DNA from 3 places in the Stappia sp. ICDLI1TA098 genome. Region 3 is predicted to be linked to each of the others. Evidence: predicted binding sites of a transcription regulator. Region 3 holds the regulator's gene; each other region holds the start of a gene.
The links. Region 3 encodes PhoB, which activates phosphate uptake and scavenging genes when phosphate is short. Its sites were predicted from a motif close to TGTCATNNANCTGTCAT; they were not measured.
Positions count from the first base shown of each region.

Region 1 (10,350 bases), on a different contig from region 3:
TTTGCCGCCGTGGTCGCTGCTGCCCGTGCCGGCTCCGTTACACCGGGGACGCTTGAGGCGCAGGCCCAGCGTCTCGCCAGCGGCCTTCCGCCCGTCGATGCACCGGCGACCGCCGCTGAACGTCCTCTCGTTGTGGCCTCTGTGGCGCCGATTGCAAAGCCGGCTGAACTGCGGCAGGGCCCGGTTCCTCAGCAAGCCGCGCGCAGCGCCGTTCCGCGTCCTGCTCCGGCCGACGCCGCCTCGGCAATCGCCGCCGTCACTGGCGGCACCGCGCCGCAGCGCAAGCCGCAGACCGACCTCGGTGGCGCGACGCTGGCCTTCGCGCCGTCCTCGAGCATGGCGTCCGCCTCGGCGCTTCCGTCCGCGCCTGTCGGTGTACCTCAGCGGCGCGAGACCCGTGGCAAGGCCGATGCTGCCTCGCTGGCCGGCCGGCTGCCGGACCCGATCATTCGCGATCCGTTGGCCCGCTTCGCTTCGTTGCCGGATCGCTCGCTTCCCGACCTGATCTCGGGAACAGTGAACACGCGCACCTTGACCTTCGCGCAGTTGCGTCATCCGAACCAGCGTCGTCTCGAGCTGCTGCTCGCGCCGGGCGGTCGGGTCTACGCCAATCGTTTCTCGGCGGCCCATAGCTCCGGCTCTCCCCGCTCGGATCGCTTCGAGGGGCCGGCGGTGGTGATGTTGCCGGTGGTGTCCTTCCAGTAAAAGACCGTCTTCCCGGTCTCGTGTGACAACGAAAAACGCCCGCGGTCCGATCCGGACAGCGGGCGTTTTTCGTTTCGATCTCGCGGATCGCGGCAGGCCTGGATCAGCGGCCTCGGCGAGGAGATTGCGGGGCGCCGCGCGGAGCGTTCGCCCGTTCTCCTCAGCGGGCGGGCAGTGCCGCGGAGGTTCCGCGGTCGATGCGGCCGAGGCCTTCCTTGGCAATCGTGTTTGACGGGTCGATGCCGAGCGCACGGGAATAGGAGCGGCGCGCATCCTTGGTCTGGCCGGTGGTCTCGAGCGCGAAGCCACGGTTCGCCCATGCGACGGCGGAACGCGGGTCGCGGTTGACGGCATCGGAGAGATCCGAGAGCGCTGCCTTGGGATCGTTCAGCGCCAGATACGACAGGCCACGGGCGATGTAAGGCTCGGCCGCGTTCGGATCGAGACCGATGGCGGTCGCGAAGTCTTCGACGGCGCGGGTGTGGTTGCCCTGGGCCTGATAGATCAGGCCCCTGTTGTGGAAGGCGCGGGCATTGCTCGAATCAAGCGCGATCGCGGCATTGAAGTCGGCCAGCGCCAGATCGTTGCGCCCGAGCGAACGATAGGCATTGCCCCGCCCGACGAGCGCGGCGTCATAGTCCGGCTTGATGCGCAGGGCCGCGCTGTAATCGTTGACGGCCGCCTGCAGATTGCCCATGCGCCGGTAGACGAGAGCCCGGTTCGCATAGGACTGGTAGGAGTTTGGCTCAAGCTTCAGCGCGGTGTTGAAGTCGGCGATGGCCTGGTCGTAGCGGCCGGCGCGTCCGTAGGCGATGCCCCGGGTGTTGTAGGCGCTGGCGTCGCGCGGATTCGATTCAATGACAGCGTTGAGGGAATCGATGTTGGCGGTCGAGCCGGCCGACTGGTCGATCTGGACGCCGTTGGAAAAATTCGAGGACTGGCAGCCGGCAAGCGCCAGCCCGCCCGCCAGGAGCGCCGCGAGCATCGTAGGGCGAGGTCTGTCGGCGCTCCGGAAATCGGTGCGCCGGGCATCCGCCTCGATGAAAAAATCAGCCCGCGCTGTCGCTTTCCGCATTGCCGCTCCTGCCCCTTGGCTCCTGTCGCACGAAGATCAGCCGTGCCTTGCCCGTTTGCCGTCATCACATGCCGGGCGAAAGCCGTTCGTCGCTGCCACCCATCCTGAACACACATAATGACCGATTCGGGCCGAAACCCGACAGTACGCAGGGCGCGCCGTTGTAACGCCACAAACGCAAACGGACCAACCGCGTAGCGGATTGGCCCGTCTGAAACGTATCATGTTGCGGCGAGCCGCCCGTATGGCTCGCGTCGGCACGCGAGACGGGATATCGGCACCGACTGACCGGTAGGCCTGTGACGTATTCCGCCGCAGCCCTGGCCACGTTCGCGAGAACACGTGCCACCGAGGTAGCCCGCTGCGCAAACACTGCCAAGTTCCGTCCCTGAGAACGGACATGGCGTGGTCGCACGTTGTCCTGGAAACGCTTGAGGCAACCCCCGCATCACCGCGCCGCCCGTGCAGGCAGCGCAGAAAGGCGATTAGCGGCGGGGAGCCTTGCTCGGCAGCAGACCTTCGCGCTGGGCGCGCTTGCGCGCCAGCTTGCGAGCGCGGCGCACGGCCTCGGCCTTTTCGCGAGCCTTCTTTTCGGAAGGCTTCTCGTAGTGGCCGCGAAGCTTCATCTCGCGAAAGATGCCTTCGCGCTGCATTTTCTTCTTCAGCGCCTTGAGCGCTTGATCGACATTGTTGTCGCGGACCAGAACCTGCACGCGTTTCTTTCCCATCAAGTTTGCACGAGATGCTGCAAGGCATCCGGCGCTGGATCTCGTTCAGTGTGATTCGGAAGCGAAACCGGACGAAGTCGAAACAGACCACCATCCGTAAGGGGCAGCCGTTGCACATGATGCCGGCGGCGCCGCTTTCACGTCGCTAATCAGGTGGGTTAGTTAGCAGAGGAGTTCCGGCTTGTCCACCGCCATGAGTGGCGAAATTGCCGCTTTTCGCGCGCTTGCGGGCTTCATTGTCGCCAGCAGGGGGCGGGCAAAGCGCGGGGAACGCGCCCTTCCACCCGCCAGCCTCGCGGGTGGACATATGCGGTTGGCGGGGATACCAGACACCAACGGATCGCAGTCGGGTCCGGGCGGCCGGCGGCGCGCGAGTTTGCGCTTCGCGACGGCCATTTCTCGGAGTTGATGACATGGCGGATGCACCGTCGCAATCCACCTTTGGCGGCGGCTCGCCCGGCCAGCCGGAACCGGGCGGCAGTCCGCGGAACTGGTCTGAGTACTGGCGCTGCGAGCTTCGCCCGACGCTGTCGCTCGGCTTGCCCATGGCCGGGGCGCAGGTCGCGCAGATTGCCGTCAACACCACCGACGTCCTGATGATCGGCTGGCTCGGGGCGACCGAGCTTGCCGCCGCTGTGCTCGCGTTCAATCTCTACATCGTGGTCTGGCTCTTTGGTATTGGCGTGCTGCAGGCGGTCATTCCGCTCGCGGCGCGGGCCCGGGGCCAGAAGCGGCCGCGCGATCTGCGCCGTGCCGTGCGCATGGGCTTCTGGTTCGTGGCGATCTACTCGCTGCCGGTGATGGTGCTTCTCTGGTTCACGGAGGACCTGCTGCTGGCGTTGGGTCAGGCGCCGGACGTTGCCGCGCTGTCGGGCCAATATATGCAGGTGATGCTCTTCGGCTTTATGCCCTCGTTGATGACCATGGCGCTGCGCAGTTTCATCTCGGTGATGGAGAAGGCGCAGGTGGTGCTCTGGGCGACTATCGCCGGCGCGATCGCCAATGCGATCTTCGATTATTGCCTGATCTTCGGCCATTTCGGCATGCCGCGCCTGGAACTCATCGGTGCGGGCATCGCCTCCGTTGGAACGGCTACGGTGACCTTCCTGCTGCTTGTCGTCTGGTCGGCGCGTGACCGCCAGCTTCGCCGCTATGCCATTTTCGGCCGCATCTGGCGCTCGGACTGGCCGAAGCTGGCCGAGATCGTCCGGCTCGGCTGGCCCATCGCCGTGACGCTGCTGATGGAAGTTGCGCTCTTTTCCGCTTCATCGGTGATGATGGGGTGGATCGGAACGATCCAGCTTGCCGCCCATGGCATTGCCCTGCAGCTTGCCTCGATCACCTTCATGGTTCCGCTCGGCCTTGGCCAGGCGGCGATGATCCGCATCGGGCTTGCCGCGGGACGGCGCGACCTGGGCGCTGTCGGGCGGGCAGGCTGGACGGCGCTTGCCGTTTCGGGTGCGTTCATGGGCGTTTGCGCCATCATGCTGTGGGTCATGCCGGAACCCTTCGTGCGGTTGTTCCTCGATCTGAGAAATCCCGACGCCATGCAGGTGCTGACGATCGGCATCAGCTTCGTGTTCATGGCCGCGCTGTTCCAGATCTTCGACGGAGCGCAGGTGGTTGCCGGCAACATCTTGCGCGGGCTTTCCGACACCAAGGTTCCGATGGTGATCGCCGTCATCGGGTATTGGGGCGTCGGTTTCACGCTTGCCTATGTGCTGGGCTTCACGCTCGATTTCGGCGGACTTGGCATCTGGGCCGGTCTTGCGAGCGGGCTGGCCCTTGTCGCCGTCGTTTCGATCTGGCGTTTCGCGCAGCGCGAACGCTACGGTCTCATCTAGCGGCGGGCGTGCCGCGACATGAAAAAGGCCGGCGCATCATCGCCGGCCTTTTTTGTGTTCAGGGTGCGGTTGCCGTCAGGCGCGCAGCGGGCGCAGCCAGTTGACGTGGCCCATCTTGCGGCCCGGGCGGGTCTCGGCCTTGCCGTAGAGGTGCAGGCAGGCATCCGGCTCGGCCAGGATTCCGGCCCAGCCGTCGACCTCGTCGCCGATCAGGTTTTCCATCACGACGTCCGAATGCCGTTCGGCACTGCCGAGCGGCAGCCCGGCAACGGCGCGCATGTGCTGTTCGAACTGCGAGACATGGCATGCGGCCTCAGTCCAGTGACCGGAGTTGTGCACGCGCGGGGCGATCTCGTTGACGAGGATGCGGTGGGCGCTTCCCTGCGGGAGCACGAAGAGCTCGACGCCGATGACGCCAACGTAGTCGAGCTTGTCGCAGACCGCCTCGGCAAGCCCGCGCGCCTCGGCGGCAAGCCCACCATCGATCTGCGCCGGCACGGTCGAGGTCTTGAGAATATGGTCGCGGTGAATGTTCTCCGCCACGTCATAGGCGCGCAGGGTGCCGTCCATGCCACGGGCCGCGATCACCGATACCTCGCGCTCGAACGGGACGAAGGCCTCCAGGATCGCAGGTGCCCGGCCGATCCGCTCGAACGCGCCGACGGCGTCCTGGGGGGTGCGCAGCAGGGTCTGGCCCTTGCCGTCGTAGCCCATGCGCCGTGTCTTGAGGATGCCCTTGCCACCAAGCCTTTCGAGCGCGGGAGCCACCGCGGCGGCCTCGTCGATGGCAATGAAACCGGCGACCGGGATGCCGGCCTCGCGCAAGAAGGTCTTTTCGTGAAGCCGGTCCTGCGAGACGGCAAGCGGGCGGGGGCCCGGGCGCACGGCCACCCGTGCAGCCAGATGGGCCGCGGTGGGGCCGGGCACGTTCTCGAATTCGTAGGTCACCACATCGACCGATGACGCGAAGAGCTCCAGCGCCGCGGTGTCGTCGTAGCCGGCGATCGTATAGGTCGTGGCCACGTCGAAGGCCGGGCTTTCCGGGTCAGGGCAATAGACATGCGTCTTCAGACCGAGCGGAGCGGCGGCAAGCGCCAGCATGCGACCGAGCTGGCCGCCGCCTAGAATACCGATCGTGTCGCCGGGCACGAGCCGGCGGGTGTCGAGAGAATCGCTCATCGTGGGTTCCGGTCAGTCTTCGTCGACGGGTCGTTCGGCGACGGCATCGCGCTGGCGGGCGCGCCAGTCGTCGAGCCGCGCGGCGAGGCCGGCGTCGGTGAGGGCAAGGACGGATGCCGCCAGCAAGGCCGCATTGACCGCGCCCGCGCGGCCGATGGCCAGAGTGCCGACTGGAATGCCGGCTGGCATCTGGACGATGGAGAGGAGGCTGTCCTGTCCCTTGAGGGCGCGGGATTCGATCGGCACGCCGAAGACCGGAAGCGGGGTCATCGAGGCGGCCATGCCCGGCAGGTGCGCGGCGCCGCCAGCGCCGGCGATCACCACCTTGAACCCGGCGTCCCGTGCCGTGCGGGCAAAGTCGAACAGTCGCTCAGGGGTGCGGTGGGCGGAGACGATGCGGGCGTCGTGGGAAACGCCGAGCGCGTCGAGCGTCTCGGCCGCATGCTTCATCGTCGGCCAGTCGGACTGGCTCCCCATGATGATGGCGACCTGCGGCGTCTTGTCTGTCATGCCCACCCCTTGGATGTCGTGGCCCCTCGGGCCCTCAGGAAGGCTCCGCACTATAGGCAGCACGCGCCCGCACGCAAGGGCGAAGCGCGGCCGCGATGCGCGGCGGGTACCCCGTGTGCGCTCTGAAAGCCGGGGATGACGTTTTCAGGCGATGATGTCGGGCAGGAGCCTGTCCTCAAGGGTCGTGATGCGATCCTTGATGCAGAGCTTCTTCTTCTTCAGCCGCTGAAGTTGCAATGCGTCAGAGCGGCCGGTCTGTGTCATGGCGTCGATCGCCATATCGAGATCCCGGTGCTCCTGTCTGAGCTTCGCCAGCTCGATACGCACCACCTTGTCATCGAGCTCGCTGCTCATCGTCGCATCCATGCCGCCACTCCATACGCCGTGCGCCAAATATGCCATGACGGGTCACCGGGCACCACATCCTGCCGCAGGCGCGGCAATGCCGGAGAGTTCTCTGCGCCATGATGTCGCGCCACGGCCCGTCCTGAGTTGGAGGATAGCGCGAGGACGGCGCGAAAGGTAGGGGAATGCCGCGCCGCACGCGATGTCTCGCGTTTTTGCCTCTACGGAAAGAATTGGCTAACGCAGCCTTCGGACGGCGACCTGAACCGTTCGACAGCCTCGTTTTCCTGTGTCACACTCCTGTCGTCAACGCGAAGACAAGGAGGAATAAATGTCCCTTCAGTCGCATCTCGTCGAACTGCAGAAGCGTCACTCCGACCTCGAGCGCAAGCTTGAGGAAGCGATGCGCCACCCGAGTTCGGATTCACTCGAGATAGCCTCGCTCAAGCGTCGTAAACTACAGCTCAAGGACGAGATCGCGAGGATCAACTCCTCCGCGACAATTCACTGAAGTCACGCCTTGACGACAGTTGGCCTTCTTCCCCCCGATGAAGGCCCAGAAGACCAGAAGCCGCGGCATAGCCGCGGCTTTTGTCTTTGTGGGACGGTGACTTTCCGGGTCAGACGGAGCGGGCCATTTCGCGCAGCACGAACTTCTGGATCTTGCCGGTGGAGGTCTTCGGCAGTTCGGTGAAGACAACGGTGCGGGGCACCTTGTAGCTGGCCAGATGCGTGCGGCAGAAGGCGATGAGTTCCTCCGCGCTCACGCTGGCATCCTGCAGAAGCTCGACGAAGGCGCAAGGCGTCTCGCCCCACTTCTCGTCGGGTTTGGCGACAACGGCGGCCCCGAGCACGTCCGGGTGCCTGAACAGCGCTTCCTCCACCTCGATGGAGGAAATGTTCTCGCCGCCGGAAATGATGATGTCCTTGGAGCGGTCCTTGAGCTGGATGTAGCCGTCCTCGTGCAACACGCCGAGGTCGCCGGAGTGGAACCAGCCGCCGGCGAAGGCCTCCGCCGTCGCGTCCGGGTTCTTCAGATAGCCCTTCATCACCACGTTGCCGCGGAACATGACCTCGCCGAGCGTCTCGCCGTCGGCGGGCACCGGCTCCATCGTCAGCGGATCGCGCACGCTCAGGCCTTCGAGGGCCACGTAGCGCACACCCTGGCGGGCCTTCAGCGCGGCCTGCTCGGCCGCGGGGCGCTGGTTCCATTCGCCCTTCCATTCGTTGACGACGGCCGGGCCGTAGACCTCGGTGAGGCCGTAGAGATGCGTGACGTTGAAGCCCGCCTCGCGCATCGCGGCGAGCACGGATTCAGGAGGCGGGGCGGCAGCGGTGAAAAAGTCCACCGCCCGGCCCTCGAGGTCGCGTTTGTCGGACTCGGGCGCGTTGAGCAGCGTCGACATGACAACGGGCGCGCCGCACAGATGGGTGACGCCTTCCTCCGCGATCAGGTCCCAGATCGGTTTCGGACGAACCCAGCGCAGGCAGACATGGGTGCCCGCCACAACCGAGATCGACCAGGGGAAGCACCAGCCGTTGCAGTGGAACATCGGCAGCGTCCACAGGTACACCGGGTGGCGCCCCATCGCGGCGGTAAGGATGTTCGCCTGGGCCAGCAGGTAGGCGCCGCGATGATGGTAGACGACGCCCTTCGGGTTGCCGGTGGTGCCGGAGGTGTAGTTGAGCGAGATCGCGTCCCACTCGTCCTCGGGCAGCGACCAGGCGAAGTCCGCGTCACCCGAGGCGACGAACTCCTCGTAGTCGCGGCTGCCGAGTTTCTCTCCCGTTTGCGGGAATTCCAGGTCGTCATAGTCGATGACGACCGGCTTCACCGTGGCAAGCGCCAGGGCTTCCTTCATGACCGGCGCGAATTCCCGGTCGGTGATGATGAGCTTCGTCTCGGCATGGTCGAGCTGGAAGGCGATGACCGCCGCATCGAGGCGCGTGTTGAGCGAATGCAGCACCGCCCCGGTCATCGGCACGCCATAGTGCGCCTCGAGCATCGGAGGGGTGTTGGAGAGCATGGCCGTCACCGTGTCGTTCTTGCCGATGCCCTGGCGGGCCAGGGCCGAGGCGAGCTTGCGCGCGCGCTCGTAGAACTCAGCGTAGGTGCGGCGCTGGCGTCCGTGGACGATGGCGACCTGCTGGGGAAAGATGTCTGCGGCGCGCGCCAGGAAGCTGAGAGGCGAAAGCGGCGTGTGATTCGCCAGGCATTTGTCGAGATCGCGCGTGTACGGATTGCCGGTTGCGGCCATGTGGTGTCCCTCGCTGCCGGTGTCCTGTCGCCCCGGCTTCGTCTTTTCCTTGCAGGTCAACAAAGCCGCAAAAGCACCGCACTTTCAACCGGTACCATTGGCTGGTGTGGTTTGCACCGTCAGGCGAGGATGCCGACGATCCCGTCCCACAGCAGCTTGCAGCCGATGATGCCGACCGCCGCATAGGTGATCCGGTAAAACAGGGCGGCGTTCACCCGCTTCACCAGCCAGACGCCGGCCAGCGTCGCGAGCGGGGCAAGCGGCAGCAGCACGGCCGAGGTGGCGAGGTTCTCCGCGTCGAACTGGCCGAGCGCGGCATAGGGAATGAGCTTGATCGCATTCATGGTGGTGAAGAACACGACGGAGGTGCCGGCCAGGCGCACCGGGTCCAGCCGTAACGGCAGCATGTAGATCTGGTAGGGCGGGCCACCGGTGTGGCTGACGAAGCTGGTGAAGCCCGACACCATGCCCCAGAAGCGCCCGACCCACGGGCGATGCGGGCGCGGCTCGGTCGCGCGCGCGCGACCGACGAAGGCATTGAGCGCGAACAGCACGGCGACGATGCCGACGAGCAGGCGCACATGCGCGTCGCTGACCACGGCGGCCGTGAAATAGCCGACCGTGATGCCGATCAGGGCGCCCGGCAGCAGGATCCTGAGGCTCTCCTTGTCGAAGTTGCGCCAATAGGCAATGAGCCCAGACCAGTCCATGACGACGAGGATCGGCAGCATGATGCCGGCCGCCTGCACTGGAGGAATGAAGAGGCTCATCAGCGGTACGCCGAGCAGGGACAGCGGTCCGCCGAACCCGCCCTTGGCGAGCCCCACGAGCAGGACCGCCGGAATGGCGGTCATGTAGAATGTCGGATCTGAGATCGGGTGCACGAAGGCTGTGTCCGGATGGGCGGCGTGCCGCTGGGAGGAGGGCGATTTGCCGGCGCCATCCTAAGCCCGGCTGTCGTTGCTAAGCAAATCTCCCTATCGCCGAACGTCTGAGCGGGCAAGGCTTGCCTTTGCGAGGCTCCTCTTGGCACAACAGGAACCGTCGGCTGCCGGAGGGGCGCCCGCCTGTGGGCGGGTGGCGGGATATCGGACGACACGAGGGCGGGCCGGTTCGCGGGCCAGCCGGGAGACGAAGCGCCGGCGACAATCCGGCAGGGAGGATGACGACGATGGCCAGCCGCTATCACGAGATCTATCAGGCATGGCAGCGCGATCCGGAGGGCTTCTGGGCCGGAGCCGCCGCCGAGATCGACTGGTTCAAGCCCTGGGACAAGGTCTTCGATCCCGAGCTTGGCAGCTACGGCCAGTGGTTCGCCGGGGCGGAGTGCAACACCTGCTACAATTGCCTCGACCGGCATGTGGAGCGGGGTCGCCCGGGTCAGCCGGCGATCATCTACGACAGCCCGATCACCGGCCGAAAAGCGGTTTACAGCTATCAGGAGACGCTTGACCGGGTGAATGCGATCGCCTCGGTGCTTGCCGATCACGGCGTCGAGAAGGGTGACCGGGTCATTGTCTACATGCCGATGATCCCGGAGGCGTTGATGACGATGCTCGCCTGCGCGCGGCTGGGCGCGGTTCATTCCGTGGTGTTCGGCGGTTTTGCCGCCAACGAGTTGGCCACCCGCATCGACGACGCCAGGCCGAAGGCCATCGTCGCCGCCTCCTGCGGCATCGAGCCTGGCCGGATCGTCGCCTACAAGC
Region 1 covers NZ_JBTZBT010000004.1:157,985-168,334, forward strand. The annotation lists gene ACSLUQ_RS18290 (DUF882 domain-containing protein) at 1-705, shown strand, start outside; gene ACSLUQ_RS18295 (tetratricopeptide repeat protein) at 866-1,690, opposite strand; gene rpsU (30S ribosomal protein S21) at 2,266-2,493, opposite strand; gene ACSLUQ_RS18305 (MATE family efflux transporter) at 2,922-4,352, shown strand; gene ACSLUQ_RS18310 (5-(carboxyamino)imidazole ribonucleotide synthase) at 4,428-5,531, opposite strand; gene purE (5-(carboxyamino)imidazole ribonucleotide mutase) at 5,544-6,041, opposite strand; gene ACSLUQ_RS18320 (YdcH family protein) at 6,186-6,395, opposite strand; gene ACSLUQ_RS18325 (YdcH family protein) at 6,718-6,897, shown strand; gene ACSLUQ_RS18330 (acyl-CoA synthetase) at 7,007-8,644, opposite strand; gene ACSLUQ_RS18335 (sulfite exporter TauE/SafE family protein) at 8,764-9,528, opposite strand; gene ACSLUQ_RS18340 (propionyl-CoA synthetase) at 9,816-10,350, shown strand, end outside.
Region 1: a site for PhoB is predicted at 6,677-6,693, ahead of ACSLUQ_RS18325 (YdcH family protein). Genes of this name have one in related genera too.

Region 2 (10,350 bases), on a different contig from region 3:
GGTCTCCTTGCTGCCATAGGCCTCATCGGGCGCGAGGCGGCCGCGGTGGCCGGCCGCGAGCCGTTCCTCGCAATGGTCGGTGTCGGAACACACGAACATCCGCCCGCCCTTGTCATCGAGCACCACCTCGTCGAGGTAGACGCCCTCCGCGCCGCAAAGCGCGCAGGGTTCATCGAAGCTCTGGATCTCGAAGGGATGATCCTCGAAGTCGAGGCTGACGACCCGCGTGTAGGGCGGGATCGCGTAAATCCGCTTCTCGCGGCCCGCGCCGAAAAGCTGCAGAGCGGGGGAATTGTCCATCTTCGGATTGTCGAACTTGGGCGTCGGCGACGGGTCCATCACGTAGCGCCCGGCGACCAGCACCGGATAGGCGTAGGTGGTGGCGATATGGCCGTGGCGGGCGATGTCCTCGTAGAGCTTGACGTGCATCAGCCCGTATTCCTCGAGCGCGTGCATCTTGCGCGTCTCGGTCTCGCGCGGCTCCAGAAAGCGCAGCGGCTCGGGGATCGGCACCTGATAGACCATGACCTGCCCCTCGCGCAGAGGCGCTTCCGGGATCCGGTGGCGTGTCTGGATGATCGAGGCCTCGCCCGTGTGCGTCGTCACCGCGACGGCCGCGACCTTCTGGAAGAAGGCGCGGATCGAGACCGCGTTGGTGGTGTCGTCGGCGCCCTGGTCGATGACCTTGAGCGTGTCATCGGGACCGATGATCGAGGCCGTCACCTGTACGCCGCCCGTGCCCCAGCCGTAGGGCATCGGCATCTCGCGGCTGGCGAAGGGGACCTGATAGCCGGGGATGGCGATCGCCTTGAGGATCGCCCGGCGGATCATCCGCTTCGTCTGCTCGTCGAGATAGGCGAAGTTGTAGCTGGCGATGTCGCCCGACACCGCGCCGGTTCTCGTTGCGCTCGTGCTCATTCCGCAGCCTCCGATGCCGGGGTCGCCGTCTCGTCGTCTCGCGCGCGGGCGGCCTCGAACTCGGCGCGCATGCGGCGCACCAGATCCAGCTCCGCCTGGAAGTCGACGTAGTGGGGGAGTTTCAGGTGCTCGACGAAGCCGGTCGCCTGAACGTTGTCGCAGTGGGAAATGACGAATTCCTCGTCCTGCGCCGGCGCCACCCGGTCCTCGCCGAACTCGTCGGCCCTAAGCGAGCGGTCGACCAGCGACATGGCCATGGCCTTGCGCTCCGACTGGCCGAAGACCAGCCCATAGCCACGGGTGAACTGCGGCGGCGCCTTCGCCGAACCGGCGAACTGGTTGACCATCTGGCATTCGGTGACGCGCACCTGCCCGAGCGAGACGGAGAAGCCCAGCTCCGGCACATCCATCTCAACCTCAACCAGCCCCAGGCGGATTTCACCGGCGAAGGGATGGGTGCGGCCATAGCCGCGCTGGGTGGAATAGCCGAGCGCCAGCAGAAAGCCCTCGTCGCCACGCGCCAGCGCCTGAAGCCGGAGATCGCGGGCCATGGGAAACTCGGTCGGCTCGCGGGTCAGGTCACCGGAGGGCTCGGCCCTTTGCGCATCGCCCGCCGCCGCGCCCTCGATCAGGTCCTCTCCGGCGAGAATGTCGGCGACCCGCATCAGCGGCTCGCCCTCGCTTGCGCGCATCGGTGCGGCGGCGACCTCGCTGTCGCCGGCCAGATCCGGATCGAGCAGGCGATGGGTGTAGTCGAAGGTCGGCCCGAGCACCTGCCCGCCCGGCAGGTCCTTGTAGGTCGCCGACACCCGCCGCTCGGCAATCATTGCGCCGGTCTCGAGCGGACGCGAGGCGCCAAAGCGCGGCAGGGTCGTCCGGTAGGCGCGCAGCAGGAAGATCGCCTCGATCATGTCGCCCCGCGCCTGTTTGACGGCAAGCGCGGCAAGCTCGGGTGCATAGAGCGAGGCTTCCGCCATCACCCGGTCGACGGCAAGCGAAAGCTGCTCGACGATCTGGGCGACGGAGACGGAGGGAACCGAACGGTCCCCGCGCCGACGGTCGGCAAGCATCTCGTGGGCATTGGCGATGGCGGCCTCGCCACCCTTTACAGCCACATACATGTCAGCGGGCCTCCATGTCGGTCGCGGCAATCACGGTGCTGCGCGGCAAGGCGAGGATCTCGCTGCCGGCAACCAGCACCACGTCGATGCCACGGGGAAAAAGCAGGCGGTTGTCGGCGCGCGCGGCGAGGAAATCCGCGGGAAGTCCCCTGGGCGCGATGACACGGGATCCGTCGATGCCGGGCCCCTGGAGCGTCAACCGCTCGCCGCCCTCAAGTGCCTCGATCTCAAGCACCAGGGTGGTCGAGCGGTCCGGATACTCCTGGCTTCCCTGCGAAAGCGCGCAAAGCCCCGGCGCTTCGGCGGCGGGCGCGAAGGCGAAGTCGGCCTTGCCCTCATCGTCGCTCAGCGGCGCGCCGCACTGGAAGGCAATCCAGGCGGCAACGGTATCTCCGCGCAGCGAGGGAGAAAGCCAGACAGGCGTGTCGGCATCGCAAAGCGCCAGCGCGATGGCGCCCGCCCCGACGCCAAGCGGGGCCGGCGGCGCGACCTCCACGGCAAGCGGCACGACCGTGCCCGGCCGCGCGGTGGCGTCCATCAGGACGCGAAACACCCCTTGCGCACCGAACACCGGCTCGGCAAAGCCGCCGGCAACGGCGATGGCGGAAAGATCTGCGGTGCTCATCAGTCGTCTCCGCGAACCATGGTGAAGAAGTCGACCCGCGTCGCGGCGGCCTCGCGCCGGACCTTCGAGGCCTCGCCGGCGCGCGCCTCGGCGAGTGGTTCGGCGACATCGCGCAGCAGCGCCTCGCAGCACCCGCCCTGCGACCAGAGCGCGGCAAGGGTGGCGCAAAGCCGGGCCTTGGCCTTGTCCTGACCGAGCGCGTAGGCATGGCCAACCGTGCCGTCGTCCAGACGCACGGTGGCGCGGGTGACCACCGCCTCGCCCAGGTTGAAGGGCGCGCCGTCGCCACCGATGCGCCCGCGCAGCATGACGAGCCCGGTCTCCGGCCCGCGCACCGGCTGCGCCTCGGGCACCGCGCCCAGCGCCTGTACACAAGCCTCGATCTCGGCGCGCGGCGAGGCGGCAAGCACGTCCATCAACGCCTTGAGCCCCGCCATTTGGGGCGAGAGATCCTCTGCCCGCTCAGAAGTCGTCATCGGTTCGCTCCGTTTCGAACTCGCCTCGCCCCGTTCCGGCGGCGCCGGTCGTCGGGGCCTGTCGTCCTGCCGAGGGTTTTACGCCTCTCCGCAAAATTTGTCTAGTGTTATAGACAACCAACAAATGTAAGATACCGCTGTCCCATGACGGGTTGATGACCGCTGGCGCGAAAATAGCCGGCCGGCAGCAGTGCAGGCGGAAAGCGGCTGGCTTGATGCCGGCGGCGCAATGGGGCAAACACGCGCAACGGAAACGGGCCGGAACGCGGCCGGAGCAAGGTGCTGGCGTGAGCGAAGCGGACAGGGACAGCGGCGAAACGACGGGCAGGAGCGGAGACGAGGCCGCCCCCCGGGGGCTCGACCGACAGACCGGCGTTGCCCTGTGGCGACAGATCGCCGACGACATCCGCGCCGCCATCGGCAACGGTGTCTATGACGACACCGGCCGCCTTCCGACAGAGGCGGCCCTTGCCTCCCAGTTCGAGGTCAACCGCCACACGGTGCGCCAGGCGCTTTCGGCCCTGGCCCGCGAAGGCGTGGTCGAGACCGTGCAGGGGCGCGGCACGACCATCGTGCCACGGGCGCGCCTGACCTATCCGATCGGCCCGCGCACACGGTTTTCCGCCGGCCTCGGCGGCCAGGTCTCGCGCACTGTGGGACGGCTGATCGAGACGGTCGGCGAACCGGCGACCGTCGCTGTTGCCACGGCGCTCGGCCTCGCCGAGGGAGCGGGCGTCCTGCGCATGGAAGTGGTGAGCGAAGCCGATGGAACCCCTCTGTCGCGCGCGACCCACTGGTTCGACGCCATCCGTTTCGAGGCGCTTCCCGGTCACTTCCGCGAGCTTGGCTCGATCACCAAGGCGTTCGCCGCCTGCGGGGTTTCCGACTACATGCGCGTGTCGACGGAGATCTCGGCCGCACCGGCAAGCCGCACCGACAGGGCTGATCTCGCCCTGCAGCCGGGCGCCGTGGTGCTGCTGACCCGCTCGCTCAATGCCGACGGCGAGGGACGCCCGATCCAGCTCAGCCTGAGCCGCTTCGCCGCAGACCGGGTAACGCTTTCGGTCACCACCGATCCCGAGAAAAAAGCCTAGGCGGAGAGTTTCCGCGCGAGGCCGCCGAGCATGTCGAGGCAGGCGGAGAGCTGGTCGAGGCTGACGAATTCATCCGGCTTGTGGGCCTGGGCGATGGAGCCCGGGCCGCAGACGACCGCCGACATGCCGAGCGACTGGAAAAGGCCCGCCTCGGTGCCGAAGGCAACCACGTCCGCCCCGTTTGCCCCGGTGAGCGCCGCCACGATGCGTCGGGCCTCATTGTCGTCGACCGGTTCCAGCCCCGCAACCTCGCCGATGACATGCGTCAGCACCTCGGCCTCCGGCGCGACCCTGCGCATGTCCGGCAGCAGTTCATCGCGCACATAGGCCCCGATCGCCTCGCAGACGAACCGCTTGTCGTCCTCGCTGACGGGGCGCATCTCCCAGTCCACAGAGGCATGGCCGGGAATGACGTTGTGGGCGACGCCGCCGGCGAGCCGCCCGACCTGAAGCGTCGACCAGGGCGGTTCGAAGCGGCTTGCCGCCGGAGCACGCCCCTTCAACGTCTCGCGCAGCTCCATCAGCCGGGAGACGTAGCGCACCGCGTATTCGACCGCGTTGACGCCGAGTTCCGGCCGCGAGCCGTGCCCCTCCAACCCGGAAAAGACGGTGGTGTACTCGCAGCAGCCCTTGTGTCCCTCGATGATCCGCATCTCTGTCGGCTCGCCGATGATCGCGACCGAGGGACGCATCTCCCAGCGGGCGATCTCCTCCACCAGCCGGCGCGCGCCAAGGCAACCGACTTCCTCGTCGTGGGTGAGGCAGATGTGGACGGGCCGCACCAGATCCGTATCGGCGAAACGCGGCGCCATGGCCAGCGTCGCGGCGATGAAGCCCTTCATGTCGCAGGCGCCACGCCCGTAGAGGAGCCCGTCTTCCGCGCGCAACCGGAAGGGATCGGAGGACCAGTCCTGATCCTCCACCGGCACCACGTCGGAATGGCCGGAAAGCACGATGCCTCCATCCGTCTGCGGCCCGATGGTGGCAAAGAGATTGGCCTTGTGGCCGGTCTCGTCGGTCAGCACCGCGGTGCGCGCGCCCAGCGCCCCGAGCCTGTCGGCCGCATAGGCGATGAGCTCCAGGTTGCTGTCGCGCGAGACCGTGGGAAAGGCGATCAGCTCCGCAAGGATCTCGCGCGTGTCGTCAATCAACGCCATGAAGCGCCCTCCTTCACTCCTTGACGTAGAGCGCCCGGGGCCGGTTGCACAGGCATTCCGCCGGGCCGTTCTCCCGGATGACGATGCTTTCGGTGATTTCCAGACCCCAGTCCTGCATCCACAGGCCCGGCATGAAGTGAAAGGTCATGCCGGCCTCCAGCACGGTCTCGTCCTCGATGCGCAGCGAGATCGTGCGCTCGCCCCAGTCGGGCGGATAGGAAATGCCGATGGGATAGCCGCACCGCGCCGCCCGGTCGATGCCGGCCCGCTCGAGAGGCGCCGCGAGCGCCCGCGCGACATCCGCCGCCCGGTTGCCGACGCGCGCCGCATCGAGTCCTGCCTCCAGCCCCTCGACCAGCGCCTTTTCCGCATCGCGCAGATACTGCGGCGGCTTGCCGAGGAAAATCGTCCGACAGAAGGGCGCGTGATAGCGCCGGTAGCAGCCGGCGATCTCGAAGAATGTCGCCGTCTCCGCCTGGATGTGCCGGCCGTCCCAGGTGAGATGCGGGGCCGCCGCATCCGACCCGCTCGGCAGCAGCGGCACGATGGCGGGATAGTCGCCCCAGGCGTCCTCGGTGCCACGGATCGCGTCGGCGTAGATGTCGGCGACCAGATCGGTCTTGCGCATGCCCGGACGGATGCGCTCGATGACCCCGTCAATGATCTTTTCCGAGATCCGCGCCGCCCGGCGCATGAAGACCAGTTCCTCGTCCGACTTCACCGCCCGCTGCCAGTTCACCAGTGCCGTGGCATCGACGAAATGCGCCTCCGGCATCTCGGTCTGAAGCACGGCGAAAGCCTTGGCGGTGAAATAGTAATTCTCCATCTCCACGCCAATGCGCGCCTCGCCATAGCCGTTCTGCACGATCAGCGCGGCGAGCGTCTCCATCGGGTGACAGACGTTGGACTGGACGAAATAGTCGGGATAGGCGGCGACCCGGTCGTCATCCATCCACACCGTGCGCACCGCGCCGTTGGCGTCCTGCCGCCGCCCCCACCAGATCGGATCCGCGTCGAGGAAGACGAGAACGCCCTGATGCACATAGAAGGACCAGCCGTCGTAGCCCGTCAGCCAGGCCATGTTGGACGGGTCCTCGACGAAGAGCGCATCGATGTCGCGCTCGCGCATGGCGGAGCGGACCTTTTCCAGACGGCGGGAGAATTCCATCTGGGAAAACGGGAGTTCGGTCGCCGGCATCGCTCCTCCTCATGCGCGGTTCGTGGTGCGGGATCGGGGCGAAAGGTCGATCTGACACCCCATTTTCGTTCTAATCACGGCGCAAAGCCCTTGGACAGACCTTATGTTGCCCCGCCCGAGCGCGCGTCGTGCCTGAGCATTTTCGTGTCGGATGAACGACAATGCTCCCGGCGCGGCCACGATGGACAGCCGCAAGCACCCCGGCTATGACCGGAAGATGATCCGCCTCGACGACCGCGACATCGCCATCCTGAGGGTTCTTGCCCAAGAGGGCCGTCTTTCCAAGGCGGACCTGGCGCGGCGCATCGCGCTCAGCCCGACCCCGTGCTGGGAGCGCCTGAAGCGGCTTGAGAAGGCCGGCATCATCGAGGGATACCGTGCGGAGATCGCACTCAAGAAGATCGCCCCGCATGTCACCGTCTTCGTCACGCTGGAGCTTGCAAATCACAGCGGCGCGACGCTGGCGGCCTTCGAGCGCGCGGTGATGACCATCCCCGAGGTGCAAAGCTGCTGGTCGCTTGGCGGCGGCTTCGACTATCTGCTGCAGATCGTCACCCGCGACATCGACAGCTATCAGCGCCTGATTGACAGGATGCTGGACAATGGCACCGCCATCGCCCGCTACTATACCTATATCGTCACCAAGGCCGTGAAATCCGCAGGTCCTCCCCCCTTCGAGGTGCTCTTCTCCGACGGAGACTGAACGAAAGCGGCGGCGGGCGACCGATCGGACCCCACCCGGCTCGAAGAAAAGACGGATCGTCTGCCGGCCGGCGCGCTTTCAGACCCGCCTTCTTCCGGATTTCGCCCAAGCTTCGGGAACAGGCGGCCTGCACCGACAGCCGCATGATCCTCACAACCGGCGGGAGACGGGACCATGAAGAAGGCAACGCGGCGCATCGAAGACGGAACGCAGGCCGGCACCGAGCCCGGCGGTTTCGCCGGCACGCTTCTCGACGACCCGCGCCTGCTGAGAACCTTCTCCTACATCGACGGGCGCTGGGCGGCGGCGACCGACGGCGCCACCTTCACCGTTGCCGATCCCGCCGACCTTGAGCCCATCGCCGAGGTCGCCCGCCTTGGTGCCGGGGAGGCGCGCACCGCGGTAGATGCGGCCGCGCGCGCCTTTCCCGCGTGGGCCTGGCTGTTGCCGCAGCAGCGCACCGACGCGCTGCGCCGCTGGCACCAGGAAATCCTGAGCAACCGCGAGGATCTCGCCAGGCTGATGACGCTCGAGCAGGGCAAGCCGCTGTCGGAGGCGCGCGGCGAGATCGACTATGCCGCCAGCTTCGTCGAATTCTACGCCGAGGAGGCGCGTCGTCCGGACATCGACGGCGTCACCTCGCATCTGCCCGACGCGGAAATGGAGCTGTGGCGCGAGCCGGCCGGCGTCGCCGCCCTCGTCACCCCGTGGAACTTCCCGAGCGCCATGATCACCCGAAAGGCAGCCGCAGCCCTCGCCGCCGGCTGCACCGTGGTCATTCACCCCTCCGCAGAGACGCCGCTTTCGGCGCTGGCGCTGGCAGAACTCGCCGAGCGCGCGGGCTTTCCCCCCGGCGTTCTCAACGTCGTCACCGGCGATGCGCCGACCGTCGTCGGCGCCTTCACCGCCGACAAGCGGGTGCGGGTGCTCTCCTTCACCGGCTCGACCGAAATCGGCCGGCTGCTCTACGGCCAGTGCGCGCCGACGGTCAAGCAGCTCGTTCTCGAGCTCGGCGGCCACGCCCCGCTGCTGGTGTTCGAGGACGCCGATCTGGAGCGCGCCGTCACCGAGGCGATCAAGGCGAAATTCGCGACCTCCGGGCAGGATTGTCTCGCCGCCAACCGGATCTTCGTCGCAAGGCCGGTCTATGACGCCTTCTGCGCCCGCTTCGCCCGCGCCGCCGAGGCGCTGAGCGTCGGCCCGGGGCTTGAGGATCCCGACATCGGCCCACTGATGAACGCACGGGCGATGGAAAAGCAGGAGGAACATGTCGCCGATGCGCTGGAACGCGGCGCGCGCTGCCTGACAGGCGGGCGCCGGCACCCGGCCGGAACGCTCTTCTTCGAGCCGACCGTGCTTGCCGACGTGCCCGCCGACGCGAAGATCCTGCACGAGGAAACCTTCGGCCCCGTCGCCGCGATCCTGCCCTTCGATACGGAGGAAGAGGTGCTGGCGCGGGCCAACGACAGCGACTACGGCCTCGTCGCCTATCTGCACACGCGCGACCCGAGCCGCATCTACCGGCTGTCGCGCGCGCTCGAGTACGGCATGGTGGCGGTCAACCGGACCAAGGTGACCGGCGCGACGATCCCCTTCGGCGGTACGAAGCAGTCCGGCCTCGGACGCGAGGGAGCCGCCCAGGGCATGCGTGAATTCATGCAAGTCAAATACGTCTGCCGGGACTGGAGCTGAGGCGACCGCCTCCCCGCCCCCGACTTTTCGCCGGCGTCTCATGCCAGCAGGCGGCGCCGGCTCCGCATCCGAAGACATGTCTCACAACACAGGGAGAGACCACATGCTGACCAACGACCAACTCGGAAAATGGGATCGCGAGACCTTCTTCCATCCCTCCACCCATCTTGCCCAGCACGCGCGCGGCGAAAGCCCGACGCGCATCGTCACCAGCGGTCACGGCTCGACCATCGTCGACCGTGACGGCAACGAGCTGCTCGACGGTTTCGCCGGCCTCTATTGCGTCAACGTCGGCTATGGCCGCCCGGAGATCGCCGACGCCATCGCCGCCCAGGCAAGGGAACTCGCCTACTACCACGCCTATGTCGGACACGGCACCGAAGCCTCGATCACCCTGGCGCGGATGGTCATCGACCGCGCGCCGGAGAACATGTCGCGCGTCTACTTCGGCCTTGGCGGCTCCGACGCCAACGAGACCAACATCAAGCTCGTCTGGTACTACAACAACGTGCTCGGCCGGCCCGAGAAGAAGAAGATCATCTCCCGCTGGCGCGGCTACCACGGCTCGGGCCTGATGACCGGTTCGCTGACCGGCCTGGAGCTGTTCCACAACAAGTTCGGCCTGCCGCTCGACATGGTGAAGCACACCGTCGCGCCGGACTATTTCCGCCGGCCGGACCTGGACATGAGCGAGGCCGACTTCGTCGCCCATTGCGTCGCCGATCTCGAGGCGCTGATTGCGCGCGAGGGCGCTGACACCGTCGCCGCCTTCATCGGCGAGCCGGTGCTCGGCACCGGCGGCATCGTGCCGCCGCCAGCCGGCTACTGGGAGGCGATCCAGAAGGTCCTGAAGCGTCACGACATTCTGCTCATCGCCGACGAGGTGGTGACCGGGTTCGGCCGTCTCGGCAGCATGTTCGGCTCAACCCACTACGGCATCGAGGCCGATCTCATCACCATCGCCAAGGGCCTGACCTCGGCCTATGCGCCGCTCTCCGGCTCCATCGTCTCGAAGAACATGTGGGAGGTTCTGGAAAAGGGAACCGACGAATATGGCGCCATCGGGCATGGCTGGACCTATTCGGCCCACCCCATCGGCGCGGCCGCCGGCATCGCCAACCTCAAGCTGATCGACGACCTGGGGCTGATCGAGAACGCCGCCCGGGTCGGCCTTCACCTGCGCGAGAAGATGAAGGATGCTGTCTCCGGCCACCGCCATGTCGGCGACGTGCGCGGCGAGGGACTGCTCTGCGCCGTCGAGTTCGTCAAGGACAAGGACACCCGCACCTTCTTCGAGACCAGCGCCAAGGTCGGCCCCGCCGTCTCGGCCGCCCTGCTCAAGCGCGGCGTCATCGGCCGCGCCATG
Region 2 covers NZ_JBTZBT010000001.1:139,935-150,284, reverse strand. The annotation lists gene ACSLUQ_RS00610 (alpha-D-ribose 1-methylphosphonate 5-phosphate C-P-lyase PhnJ) at 1-918, opposite strand, end outside; gene ACSLUQ_RS00605 (carbon-phosphorus lyase complex subunit) at 915-2,039, opposite strand; gene phnH (phosphonate C-P lyase system protein PhnH) at 2,041-2,664, opposite strand; gene phnG (phosphonate C-P lyase system protein PhnG) at 2,664-3,140, opposite strand; gene phnF (phosphonate metabolism transcriptional regulator PhnF) at 3,428-4,234, shown strand; gene argE (acetylornithine deacetylase) at 4,231-5,391, opposite strand; gene ACSLUQ_RS00580 (M24 family metallopeptidase) at 5,405-6,589, opposite strand; gene ACSLUQ_RS00575 (Lrp/AsnC family transcriptional regulator) at 6,807-7,292, shown strand; gene ACSLUQ_RS00570 (NAD-dependent succinate-semialdehyde dehydrogenase) at 7,467-8,984, shown strand; gene ACSLUQ_RS00565 (aspartate aminotransferase family protein) at 9,088-10,350, shown strand, end outside.
Region 2: a site for PhoB is predicted at 3,285-3,301, ahead of phnF (phosphonate metabolism transcriptional regulator PhnF). Genes of this name have one in related genera too.

Region 3 (10,350 bases):
GGGCCCGCGCGTGCGGACCTGCCTCCGGGACGATGGCATTGCGATAGCTGGCGACTATCAAAGCGAAGATGACGGGGCGCAAGCCGAAGAATGTATCAATCTGTCGTCGCAATTGAGGCACAGGGACGCGCAAGGCGGAGCCGGTGCAACGGAGCGCCATGCCGCCCCTGGGCCGACCGGCGCGACGCATAGCCTGGAGAAGTTGATACAAACGGCGACAATATTTGCGCCGGCCGGACGGGAAACCGCCCGGCAGCGGGAAAACGGCAAGGCCAGAAAGAAAAAAGGCGGCAAACGCGCGCGCCCGACTACGGGGTCAGAATTCGTCCGAGGCGTAGTCGTAGCGCGTGTTGCAGAAGCGGCAGGTGACCTCGATCCGCCCGCCCACCGTCATGTCGTCGCGCTCCTCGGCGGAAAAGCCCTTGAGCATGCCCCGAATACGCGTATCCGAGCAACGGCAGCGGTCGACGATGGGCTGGGGCGGGAAGATGCGCACGCCGCGCTCGTTGAAGAGACGGAAAAGCAGCCGTTCGGCTGTCATGTCCAGGTCGGTGAGTTCGTCGTCGCGCAAGGTCTCGACGAGCGCGCGCGCCTCACGCCAGGCGTCGTCCTCGTCAAGGTGATGCGCGCCCGCGCCCTCCGGCGCATCGCCGGGATGCAGGTCGGGCTGACGCATGCGCTCCGGCGCCTCGGGCAGGAACTGCGCCAGCACGCCACCGGCAAGCCACGAATGACGCGGCGCGGAGCCTTCCTGGCGCTCAAACACCTCGCCGACGGCGAGACGCACGACGGTCGGGATCTGCTCCGACTGGGCGAAGTAGCGGTGCGCCACCTCCTCCAACGAAATGCCGTCCAGCGCGACAATGCCCTGATAGCGGTTCATCGCCGCGCCCTGATCCACCGTCATTGCCAGATGGCCACGCCCGAGCAGGGACGCCGTATCGGTCGCGCCCGCGCGCTCGGCCTCGGCAAGCGCCGCCTCATCGAACTGGGCACAGGCGCGCAGGCCGTCCGGCGTGTCGAAATCGACGACGAGCATCGACACAGGCCCGTCGGTCGTTGTCTGCAGCGTGAAGCGCCCGTCGAACTTCAGCGAGGTTCCAAGCAACGCGACGAGCGTCGCAGCTTCCGCCAGCAGGCGTGACACCGGCGTCGGATAGGCGTGGCGCTTCAGGATCTTGTCGAGAACCGGGCCCATAAGCACGGCACGGCCGCGCACGTCGAGCGGCTCCACCGAATAGGGCAGGACGGCATCGCGACCGGCCGGCTGGACGCCGAGCCGGTCGAGTTCTTCAGCAACAGTCATCAGGCCTGCAGGGCTCCAAAGCACCAGGCAAGAATGCCCTTTTGCGCATGCATGCGGTTTTCCGCCTCGTCGAAGACGACGGAAGCCGGGCCGTCCATCACCTCGGACGTGACCTCCTCACCGCGGTGCGCGGGAAGGCAATGCATGAAGATCGCGTCGGCGTCGGCCTCGCCCATCAGCCGGCTGTTGACCTGATAGGGCTTCAGCATGTTGTGGCGGTCGCCCTCGTCGTCACCCATCGAGACCCAGCAGTCGGTGACCACCGCATCGACGCCGCGCACGGCCTCGAACGGATCGTCGGTCAGGCTGATCTCGGCGCCGGCCTTGCGGGCAGCGGCGATAAGATCCGCCGGGGGGGCAAGCTGGGAGGGCGTGGCGATGCGCAGTTCAAAATCGAACTTCGCCGCCGCATGAACCCAGGAGGCCAGCACATTGTTGCTGTCGCCAGTCCAGGCGACGGACCGGCCGGCGATCTTGCCCTTCTTCTCCTCGAAGGTGAGCACGTCGGCCATGATCTGGCACGGATGGGTGAGCTTGGTCAGGCCGTTGATCACCGGAACGGTCGCATGTTCCGCCAGTTCGTGCAGCGCGTCATGATCAAGGATGCGGATCATGATCGCGTCGACGTAGCGCGACAGAACGCGCGCGGTGTCGGCGATGGTCTCGCCGCGACCGAGCTGCATCTCCGCGCCAGTCAGCATCAACGTCTCGCCGCCGAGCTCACGCATGCCGACGTCGAAGGAAATGCGCGTGCGCGTCGACGGTTGCTCGAACACCATGGCGAGCACGCGGCCGGCCAGCGGCCCCGTGCCGCTGACGCGAACCGGACCGCGCGCTTCCTTGATGCGGCGGCTGCCGTCGAGAATAGAGCGCAGTTCGTCTGCCCCGACCTCGGTGAGGTCGAGAAAATGGCGGGGCTGGACAGTCATTATTCGGCAGCTCCCTGCTTCAGCTCTGCTTCCATGGCAATGGCTGCCTTCTCGATGCGCGCCACGGCTTCCTCGATCTCCTCTGCGGTGATCGTCAGCGGCGGCAGGATGCGCAGTACGTTGTCGCCGGCGCCGATCGCAAGCACGCCCTCTGCGCGGAAACGCTCAAGCAAGGCTCCGTTGGGGACACGGCACTTGAGGCCGAGCAACAGGCCCTTGCCGCGCAGATCCTCGAAAATCTCCGGATGCCGGTCGATGACGCCGGAGAGCTTCTGCGTCAAAAGCAGGCCCTTGTCGCGCACGTCCTCGAGGAAGCCATCGGCGAGCACCACGTCGAGCACAGCGTTGCCGACCGCCATGGCGAGCGGATTGCCGCCATAGGTCGTGCCGTGGGTGCCCGGCTGCATGCCGGAGGCAACCTCCTCGGTCGCAAGGCAGGCGCCAACCGGAAAGCCGCCGCCGATGCCCTTGGCAATCGCCATGATGTCCGGGGTGATGCCGGCCCATTCATGGGCAAAGAGCTTGCCCGTGCGTCCGACGCCGGTCTGCACCTCGTCGAGCAGCAGCAGGATGCCGTTGTCGTCGCAGATCTTGCGCAGGTCGCGCAGCGTCTCGGTCGGCACGGACCGCACGCCGCCCTCGCCCTGGATCGGCTCGATCAGGAGACCGGCCGTCGTGTCGGAGATCGCGGCCAGCAGCGCCTCGCGGTCGCCGAAGGGAACCTGCACGAAGCCCGGAGCCTTGGGCCCGAAGCCCTCGAGGTACTTCGCCTGACCGCCGGCGGCGATGGTCGCCAGCGTCCGGCCGTGGAAGGCACCCTCGAAGGTGATGATGTCGACCCGCTCCGGCTCGCCCTTCGAATAGAAGTAGCGCCGCGCCGTCTTGATCGCGCATTCCAGTGCCTCGGCGCCGGAATTGGTGAAGAACACCCGATCGGCGAAGGTCGCTTCGGTCAGCTTGCGCGAAAAGGTGTCCTGGCCCGGGATCGTGTAGACGTTCGACACGTGCCAAAGCTTCTCGGCCTGCGTCTTCAGCGCCTCGACAAGCGCCGGATGGCCGTGGCCGAGCGAGTTCACCGCAATGCCGGAGCCGCAATCGAGAAAGCGTCGGCCATCGGTCGTCTCCAGCCAGACACCATTGCCGCGTTCGAACTCCAGGTTCGCGCGGTTGTAGGTCGGGTAGAGAGTTGAGCCAACCATAGCCGTCTTGCTCCTTGTTGCCGGTGGCGCGCCTTTCCCTGGCCGCCCACCTCATGGCCCGTCATCGGATGAACCCGTCGCCGCCGCCATGCCCTCCCGCGCCACGCGCTCACGCGGCAACGAAAACAGGCGGGCATTTGCCCCCCTTAAAAGCATAGCGCCGCCCCGAAAGGCGGCACGACAACAGGGTTTCGTTATACACCGCCCAGCCGAGCGAAAGTCAACGAAATAGCAATCCGCCCGTTTTTGCACGCCCCGCGCCCGAGACCTCCTTAATTGGGGAAAACATCGACTATCCCCAAGTGAATCGGGCCAACGACTTGCACGAAAAACGCGGCATATTGTAGGTTTCAGACATCAGAGACACGACATCTCGTGTGCTTGACTCAGAATAGCCTCAAAATCCGGCAATAGGCGGGACACCATCAGGGTGTGCCGGCAAGGTTTTTTTAACCATATGCCGGACGGACGACGAAGACGGAGTGAGACGCATGTCCTGGACAAGCGAGCGTGTCGACCTTCTCAAGAAGCTCTGGCTCGAAGGCTTGAGCGCGAGTCAGATCGCCGCCGAGCTCGGCGGCGTGACGCGCAACGCGGTCATCGGCAAGGTGCACCGGCTGGGCCTCTCCGGCCGTGCCAAGGCGCCGACGAACGCTGCCAAGCCATCGCGCAAGACCACGCAGCCCACAGCCGGCGCCGAGACGGCGCAAGCGCCCGAGACCAACGCCGGCGCACCGCAGACCATCGGCGCCACGGCGCTGAAGATGGCTCCTTCCCCGGCCCCCGCACCGCAGCAGAAGCCCGTTGCGGAACTGGTCCCCATCGCCAAGCGCGCCACCATCCTGACGCTCACCGAGCGCACCTGCAAGTGGCCGATCGGCGATCCGACCAAGGATGACTTCTATTTCTGCGGCAACAATTCCAATCCGGGCGTGCCCTATTGCCCGTATCACTGCCGCATGGCCTACCAGCCGGCGAATGACCGCCGTCGCGAGCGCAACACGGCGGCCGCGACCGGCTGATATCGCCACAGCAGGGTGCCACAGAAAAAAGGCCCGCGCATCGCGCGGGCCTTTTTCGTTGACGGCTGGTTGCTCCATTTCCTGGCGGTGGGTCCGGATCCGACCCGCCGGGAAAGGCCGTTTCAAGACGCCTGGGCGAACTGGTCGTTGAAGGCGTAGCCTGCGCCGCGCACGGTGCGGATCGGGTCCGGCGCCTTGCCCCGGTTGATCGCCTTGCGAAGGCGACCGACGTGAACGTCGACGGTGCGCTCGTCCACATAGACGTCATGTCCCCATACACCGTCGAGCAGCTGCTCGCGCGAGAAGACACGGCCGGGCGAAGTCATCAGGAATTCCAGCAAGCGGAACTCGGTCGGCCCCAGATGGATCTCGCGGCCAGAGCGACGCACCCGGTGCGTTTCACGGTCGAGTTCGAGATCGCCGGCGCGCAGCAACGAGGAGACGACCTCCGGCTTTGCGCGCCGAAGCATGGCGCGCACCCGTGCCATGAGCTCGGGGATCGAGAAGGGCTTGACCACATAGTCGTCGGCACCTGTCGCCAGGCCGCGGATGCGCTCCTGCTCCTCGCCACGCGCCGTGAGCATGATCACCGGCAGGCGCTCGGTCTCGGCCCGCGAGCGCAGCCGACGACACAATTCAATGCCGGACAGACCCGGCAACATCCAGTCGAGCAGGAGAAGGTCGGGCTGGTTTTCGCGCAGCCGGATATCGGCCTCGTCGCCCCTCATGCAGGTCTCGACCGTGTAGCCCTCAGCTTCGAGATTGTACCTCAGAAGCATGGCAAGCGGTTCCTCGTCCTCGACAATCAGAACCTTCGGCATTCCCGGAAACCTCGTATGTCAGTCGCAAGGGCCCGGCTATGCCGCCGGACCCTGTCCGTTTCGAAGGCGTCAGACGTTGGTCTCGACGCCGGTCTCGTCCTGCTTCTGGCGCTCGTCCATCGGCTGCACGCCGGTCGTCATGTAGATGACGTTTTCGGCGATGTTGGTCGCATGGTCGCCGATGCGCTCGATGTTCTTGGCGCAGAAGAGCAGATGCGCGCAGATCGAGATCTGGCGCGGATCCTCCATCATGTAGGTGAGCAGTTCACGGAAGATCGAGGTGTAAAGCGCGTCGACCGCATCGTCGCGCTCGCGCACTGCCTCGGCCTCGGCCGTGTCGCGGCTGGCATAGGCGTCGAGCACGTCCTTGAGCTGCTGCTGGGCAAGCTCGGTCATGTGCTCCACGCCAAGCGCGAACTTCTTGGAATCGAAGGACCCGTCGATGGCGATGACGCGCTTGGCCACGTTCTTGGCGAGATCGCCGACGCGCTCCAGGTCGTTGGAGATGCGCATGGCGGAAATCACATCGCGCAGGTCCTGGGCGACAGGCTGGCGGCGGGCGATGACCAGGATCGCCTGCTCCTCGACCTCGAACTGCAGCTGGTCGACACGCTTGTCCTGGAGCACGACGCGGCGCGCGAGATCCTTGTCCATGCGGATCAGCGCCGAGATCGCCTCATTGAGCATGGCCTCGGTGAGGCCGCCCATCTCCGAGACGCGCCCGGCAATGGACTTCAGCTCTTCATCGAAAGACGTAACGGTATGGCTAGTCATTCTTCATCTCCTCCGCCGACGGCGGTAACGGGATCGGGAAGCCGGGGCAGGCCCGCGCCCGCACCCTTTCCAGGGTGCATGGGCACGGACCAACCCGCCTTGTCGTCAGCCGAAGCGTCCGGTGATGTAGTCCTGCGTCCGCTTGTCCGCAGGGTTGGTGAAGATCTCCTTGGTGTCTCCCTCCTCGACAAGATTGCCGAGATGGAAGAAGGCGGTGCGCTGGGAGACGCGCGCGGCCTGCTGCATGGAGTGCGTCACAATCACGATGGTGTAGTTGGCGCGCAGATCGTCGATCAGCTCCTCGACCTTGGCGGTCGCGATCGGATCCAGCGCCGAGCAGGGCTCGTCCATCAGGATCACCTCGGGACTGACCGCGATGGCGCGGGCAATACACAGGCGCTGCTGCTGACCGCCGGAAAGGCCGGTTCCCGGCTCGTCGAGACGGTCCTTGACCTCTTCCCACAGGCCGGCCTTCTGCAGGCTCGAGGCGACGATTTCCTCAAGCCCGGACTTGTTGCTGGCAAGACCGTGGATGCGCGGTCCGTAGGAGACATTGTCGAAGATCGACTTGGGGAACGGGTTCGGCTTCTGGAACACCATGCCGACCTTGGCGCGCAACTGCACCGGATCCACCTTGGGATCGTAGATATCCTCGCCATCGATCTCGATGTCGCCTTCGACGCGGCAGCTGTCGATCGTGTCATTCATGCGGTTGAGGCAGCGTAGGAAGGTCGACTTGCCGCAACCCGACGGGCCGATGAAGGCGGTGACCGTCTTGTCCTCGATCTGCAGGTCGACGTCTTTGATCGCATGCGTCTCGCCATAGTAGACCTGCACCTTCCTGGCCAGGATCTTCATGTTGTTCATGGCGGCAACCTTCTCGGCTTTGGGCATTTGGTTCATGGCGTGTCAGTCCTTACCAGCGGCGCTCGAAGCGGCGGCGCAGGATCACCGCGAGGATGTTCATGGTCATGAGGAAAACGAGCAGAACGATGATGCCGCCCCATGCCCGCTCGTAGAAGGCGGGATCGGCGCGCTTGGCCCACTCGTAGATCTGGGCGGGCATCGCCGAGTTCGGCTCCAGGAAACCGGAGACGGCCGACGTCGGGTAGTTGGAGGCGATGAAGCCGACCATGCCGATGAGGAGCAGCGGCGCGGTCTCGCCGAGAGCCTGGGCAAGGCCGATGATCGTTCCCGTCAGGATGCCCGGCATGGCGAGCGGCAGAACGTGGTGGAACACGGACTGCATCTTCGAGGCGCCAACCCCCAGAGCCGCGTCGCGGATCGACGGCGGCACCGACTTGAGAGAGGCGCGGGTCGAGATGATGATCGTCGGCAGCGTCATCAGCGTCAGCACCAGGCCGCCGACGAGCGGAGCCGACTGGGGCAGATGCGCGAACTGGATGAACGCCGCCAGACCCAGGATACCGAAGACGATCGAAGGCACGGCCGCCAGGTTGGAGATGTTCACCTCGATCAGATCCGTGAACCGGTTCTTGGGGGCGAATTCCTCCAGATAGATGGAGGCGGCGACGCCGATCGGCAGCGACAGGACCAGCACCACCAGCATCATGTAGAGGGAGCCGATCATCGCAACGCCGATGCCGGCCTCCTCGGGACGCGAGTCGGAGGCGTCCGAGCCCAGGATGAAGGCGGTGTTGAAGCGTTTCTGGACGATGCCGGCCTTTTTCAGGACATCGATCATGTCCAGGTGGCTGGCGTCGAGGTTCTTGTCGTTGACGAGCGCCTCCCGCGAGACGCGGCCCTTCAGGTAGCCGTCGACGCGCGAGGACGCCAACAGGTCGAAGGTCACCGTCTCGCCGATCCGGTCCGGGTTGGCCAACACGAAGTTGCGCACCTGGGCGGCAGCGCCGGAGGAGAGCATCAGCCGCAGGTCGCGGCCCTTCATGTCGGTCGAGATACCGGCGGACTTGAGCTGGGCCTCAAGTCCGGCCTCAATCATCAGATTGTACTTGGACGTCTTGACGATCGACTTCTCGGCCTGCTCCACCGCCGTCTTCTCCAGGGCCACGGGCACGCTGAAGAAGGTCTGGCTGAAGGCGCTGAGCCCGTTGGAGAAGATCGCCCAGAGCAAGGCGACCAGAAAAAGCAGGCCGATCAGGATTGCGGCGATGCCATAGAGACGGAAGCGCGTCTCGGCGGCATTGCGCTTGCGGGTCAGGGCGTCGACCTCGAGCAGCGAGGTCTTGCGGCGGGCCGGTGTCGTATCCGACGCCGGCGATTTGGTCACGGTCGCGTCGGTCATTCGTACTGTTCCCGGTATTTCCGCACGATGTAGAGGGCGAAGATGTTGAGGCAGAGCGTGATGACGAAGAGCGTCATGCCAAGCGCAAAGGCGACGAGCGCCTCCGGCGAGGCGAAGTCCGCGTCACCGGTGAGCTGGCTGACGATCTTGGCCGTCACGGTTGTCATGGCCTCGAAGGGATTGAGGCTGAGCTTGGCGGCGGCGCCGGCGCCGAGCACAACGATCATGGTCTCGCCGATGGCACGCGAGGCGGCCAACAGGATGGCGCCGACGATGCCCGGAAGCGCGGCCGGCAGGATCACCTGCTTCACCGTCTCCGAATGGGTGGCGCCGAGGCCGAGCGAGCCGTCGCGCATGGCCTGCGGCACCGCGTTGATGATGTCGTCAGAGAGCGAGCTGACGAAGGGGATCAGCATGATGCCCATGACGAGGCCGGCGGTCATGACCGCCGTGCCGCCGGCCATCCAGTCGACACCGAGCACGCCGCCGGAGCCGAAGGCGCTGACGAGCAGCGGCCCGATGGTGAGCAGTGCGAACAGGCCGTAGACGATGGTCGGAATGCCGGCGAGAACCTCGAGCATCGGCTTGGCCGCAGCGCGCACGACCGGAGGGGCGTATTCCGAAAGGTAGACAGCGGCGAAAAGGCCGACGGGAACCGCCACCGCCAGTGCGATGAAGGAGATGTAGAGCGTCGCCCAGATCAGCGGAACGATGCCAAGTTCGGAACCGCCGCCGAAGCTCGGGCTCCAGGTGGTGCCGAAGAAGAACTCGCTCGCCGGATAGAGGCGGAAGAACTCGACCGTGTTGAAGATCAGCGACAGCACGATGCCGAGCGTTGTCAGGATCGCGATCGAGGCAGAGATGATCAGCAGCGCCAGGATCACTTTCTCGACGCTGTTGCGGGCGCGAAAGTCCTTGCTAGAGCGCAGGTAGCCATAGGCGAAGCCGGCAAGCGCCAGCGCCAGAATGGCGAACGTGCGGGCCATCAGGCCGACGCGATCAAGCTCGCGGTAGCGCTGTGCCGCGTGCAGCGTCTCGGATGTGACGTCGGAGCCGAGGGCGACGCCAACATCACCCAGCCTATCACGCACATCGGTGAATTCGGTGCGGATGGAATCAGCCTTCTCCGCCGTCATGACGCCAGCTTCCACGGCAAGATCGAGGCCGTGGGCGATGCGGCGAACGTCGCTCATCACCAGATCGAGCGAACTCTCCTCGGCGGCTTGCGTCGAGATCATGGAGGAAACACGGCTTTCGACAACCGCGGGCTGGACGGCCAGCCACACAGCAAGGGCAAGAAGCGCCGGGAGCAGCGTGACGAGCGCGACATTCCAGCCGTAATAATTGGGCAGGGAATGCAGCAGGCGACCGTCACCGCCAACCGATGCGAGCGCGCGGGCACGCCCGAGGAAAAAGCCCGCGGCGGCAAGCGCAAGCAGCACGAGCAGGATCACTGGCAATGACATGAGGTTCCATCCGACATGGGAAAAGGGGAAGGGGCGGCCAGGCCGCCCCTTCGTTTCTAGTCGGCTTAGTGGGTCAGGACGGTTTCGCTGGCAACCGCTTCCTGGACCTTGGCCAGCTCCGGATCGGAGACCAGGCCATACTGTGCGAGCGGACCGGAGGGGCCGGCAATCTCGTCGGAGACGAAGAACTGGGCGTACTCCTTGAGGCCCGGGATCACGCCGATGTGCGCCTTCTTGACGTAGAAGAACAGCGGGCGGGAAACCGGGTATTCGCCGGACGCGATCGTCTCGGTGGACGGCGTGACGCCGGCCATGGTCGCGACCTGCAGCTTGTCGGTGTTGTTCTCGTAGAACGAGAGACCGAACACGCCAATGCCGTCCTTGTTGGCATCGATACGGGCGAGCGTCTCGGTGTAGTCGCCGTCGATGTCGACCGAGCGGCCGTCCGTGCGCAGCGACATGCAGGCCTTCTCGGCGGCCTTCTTGTCGGTGCCGGCGTCGATCATCGCCTTCAGCGCGCCGCTGTCTTCGCAGCCCTGCAGGATGACCTTCTCCTCGAACACTTCA
Region 3 covers NZ_JBTZBT010000002.1:113,720-124,069, forward strand. The annotation lists gene ACSLUQ_RS10850 (Hsp33 family molecular chaperone) at 317-1,306, opposite strand; gene argF (ornithine carbamoyltransferase) at 1,306-2,235, opposite strand; gene ACSLUQ_RS10860 (acetylornithine transaminase) at 2,235-3,434, opposite strand; gene ACSLUQ_RS10865 (GcrA family cell cycle regulator) at 3,926-4,456, shown strand; gene phoB (phosphate regulon transcriptional regulator PhoB) at 4,579-5,277, opposite strand; gene phoU (phosphate signaling complex protein PhoU) at 5,347-6,051, opposite strand; gene pstB (phosphate ABC transporter ATP-binding protein PstB) at 6,157-6,954, opposite strand; gene pstA (phosphate ABC transporter permease PstA) at 6,968-8,317, opposite strand; gene pstC (phosphate ABC transporter permease subunit PstC) at 8,314-9,783, opposite strand; gene ACSLUQ_RS10895 (substrate-binding domain-containing protein) at 9,849-10,350, opposite strand, start outside.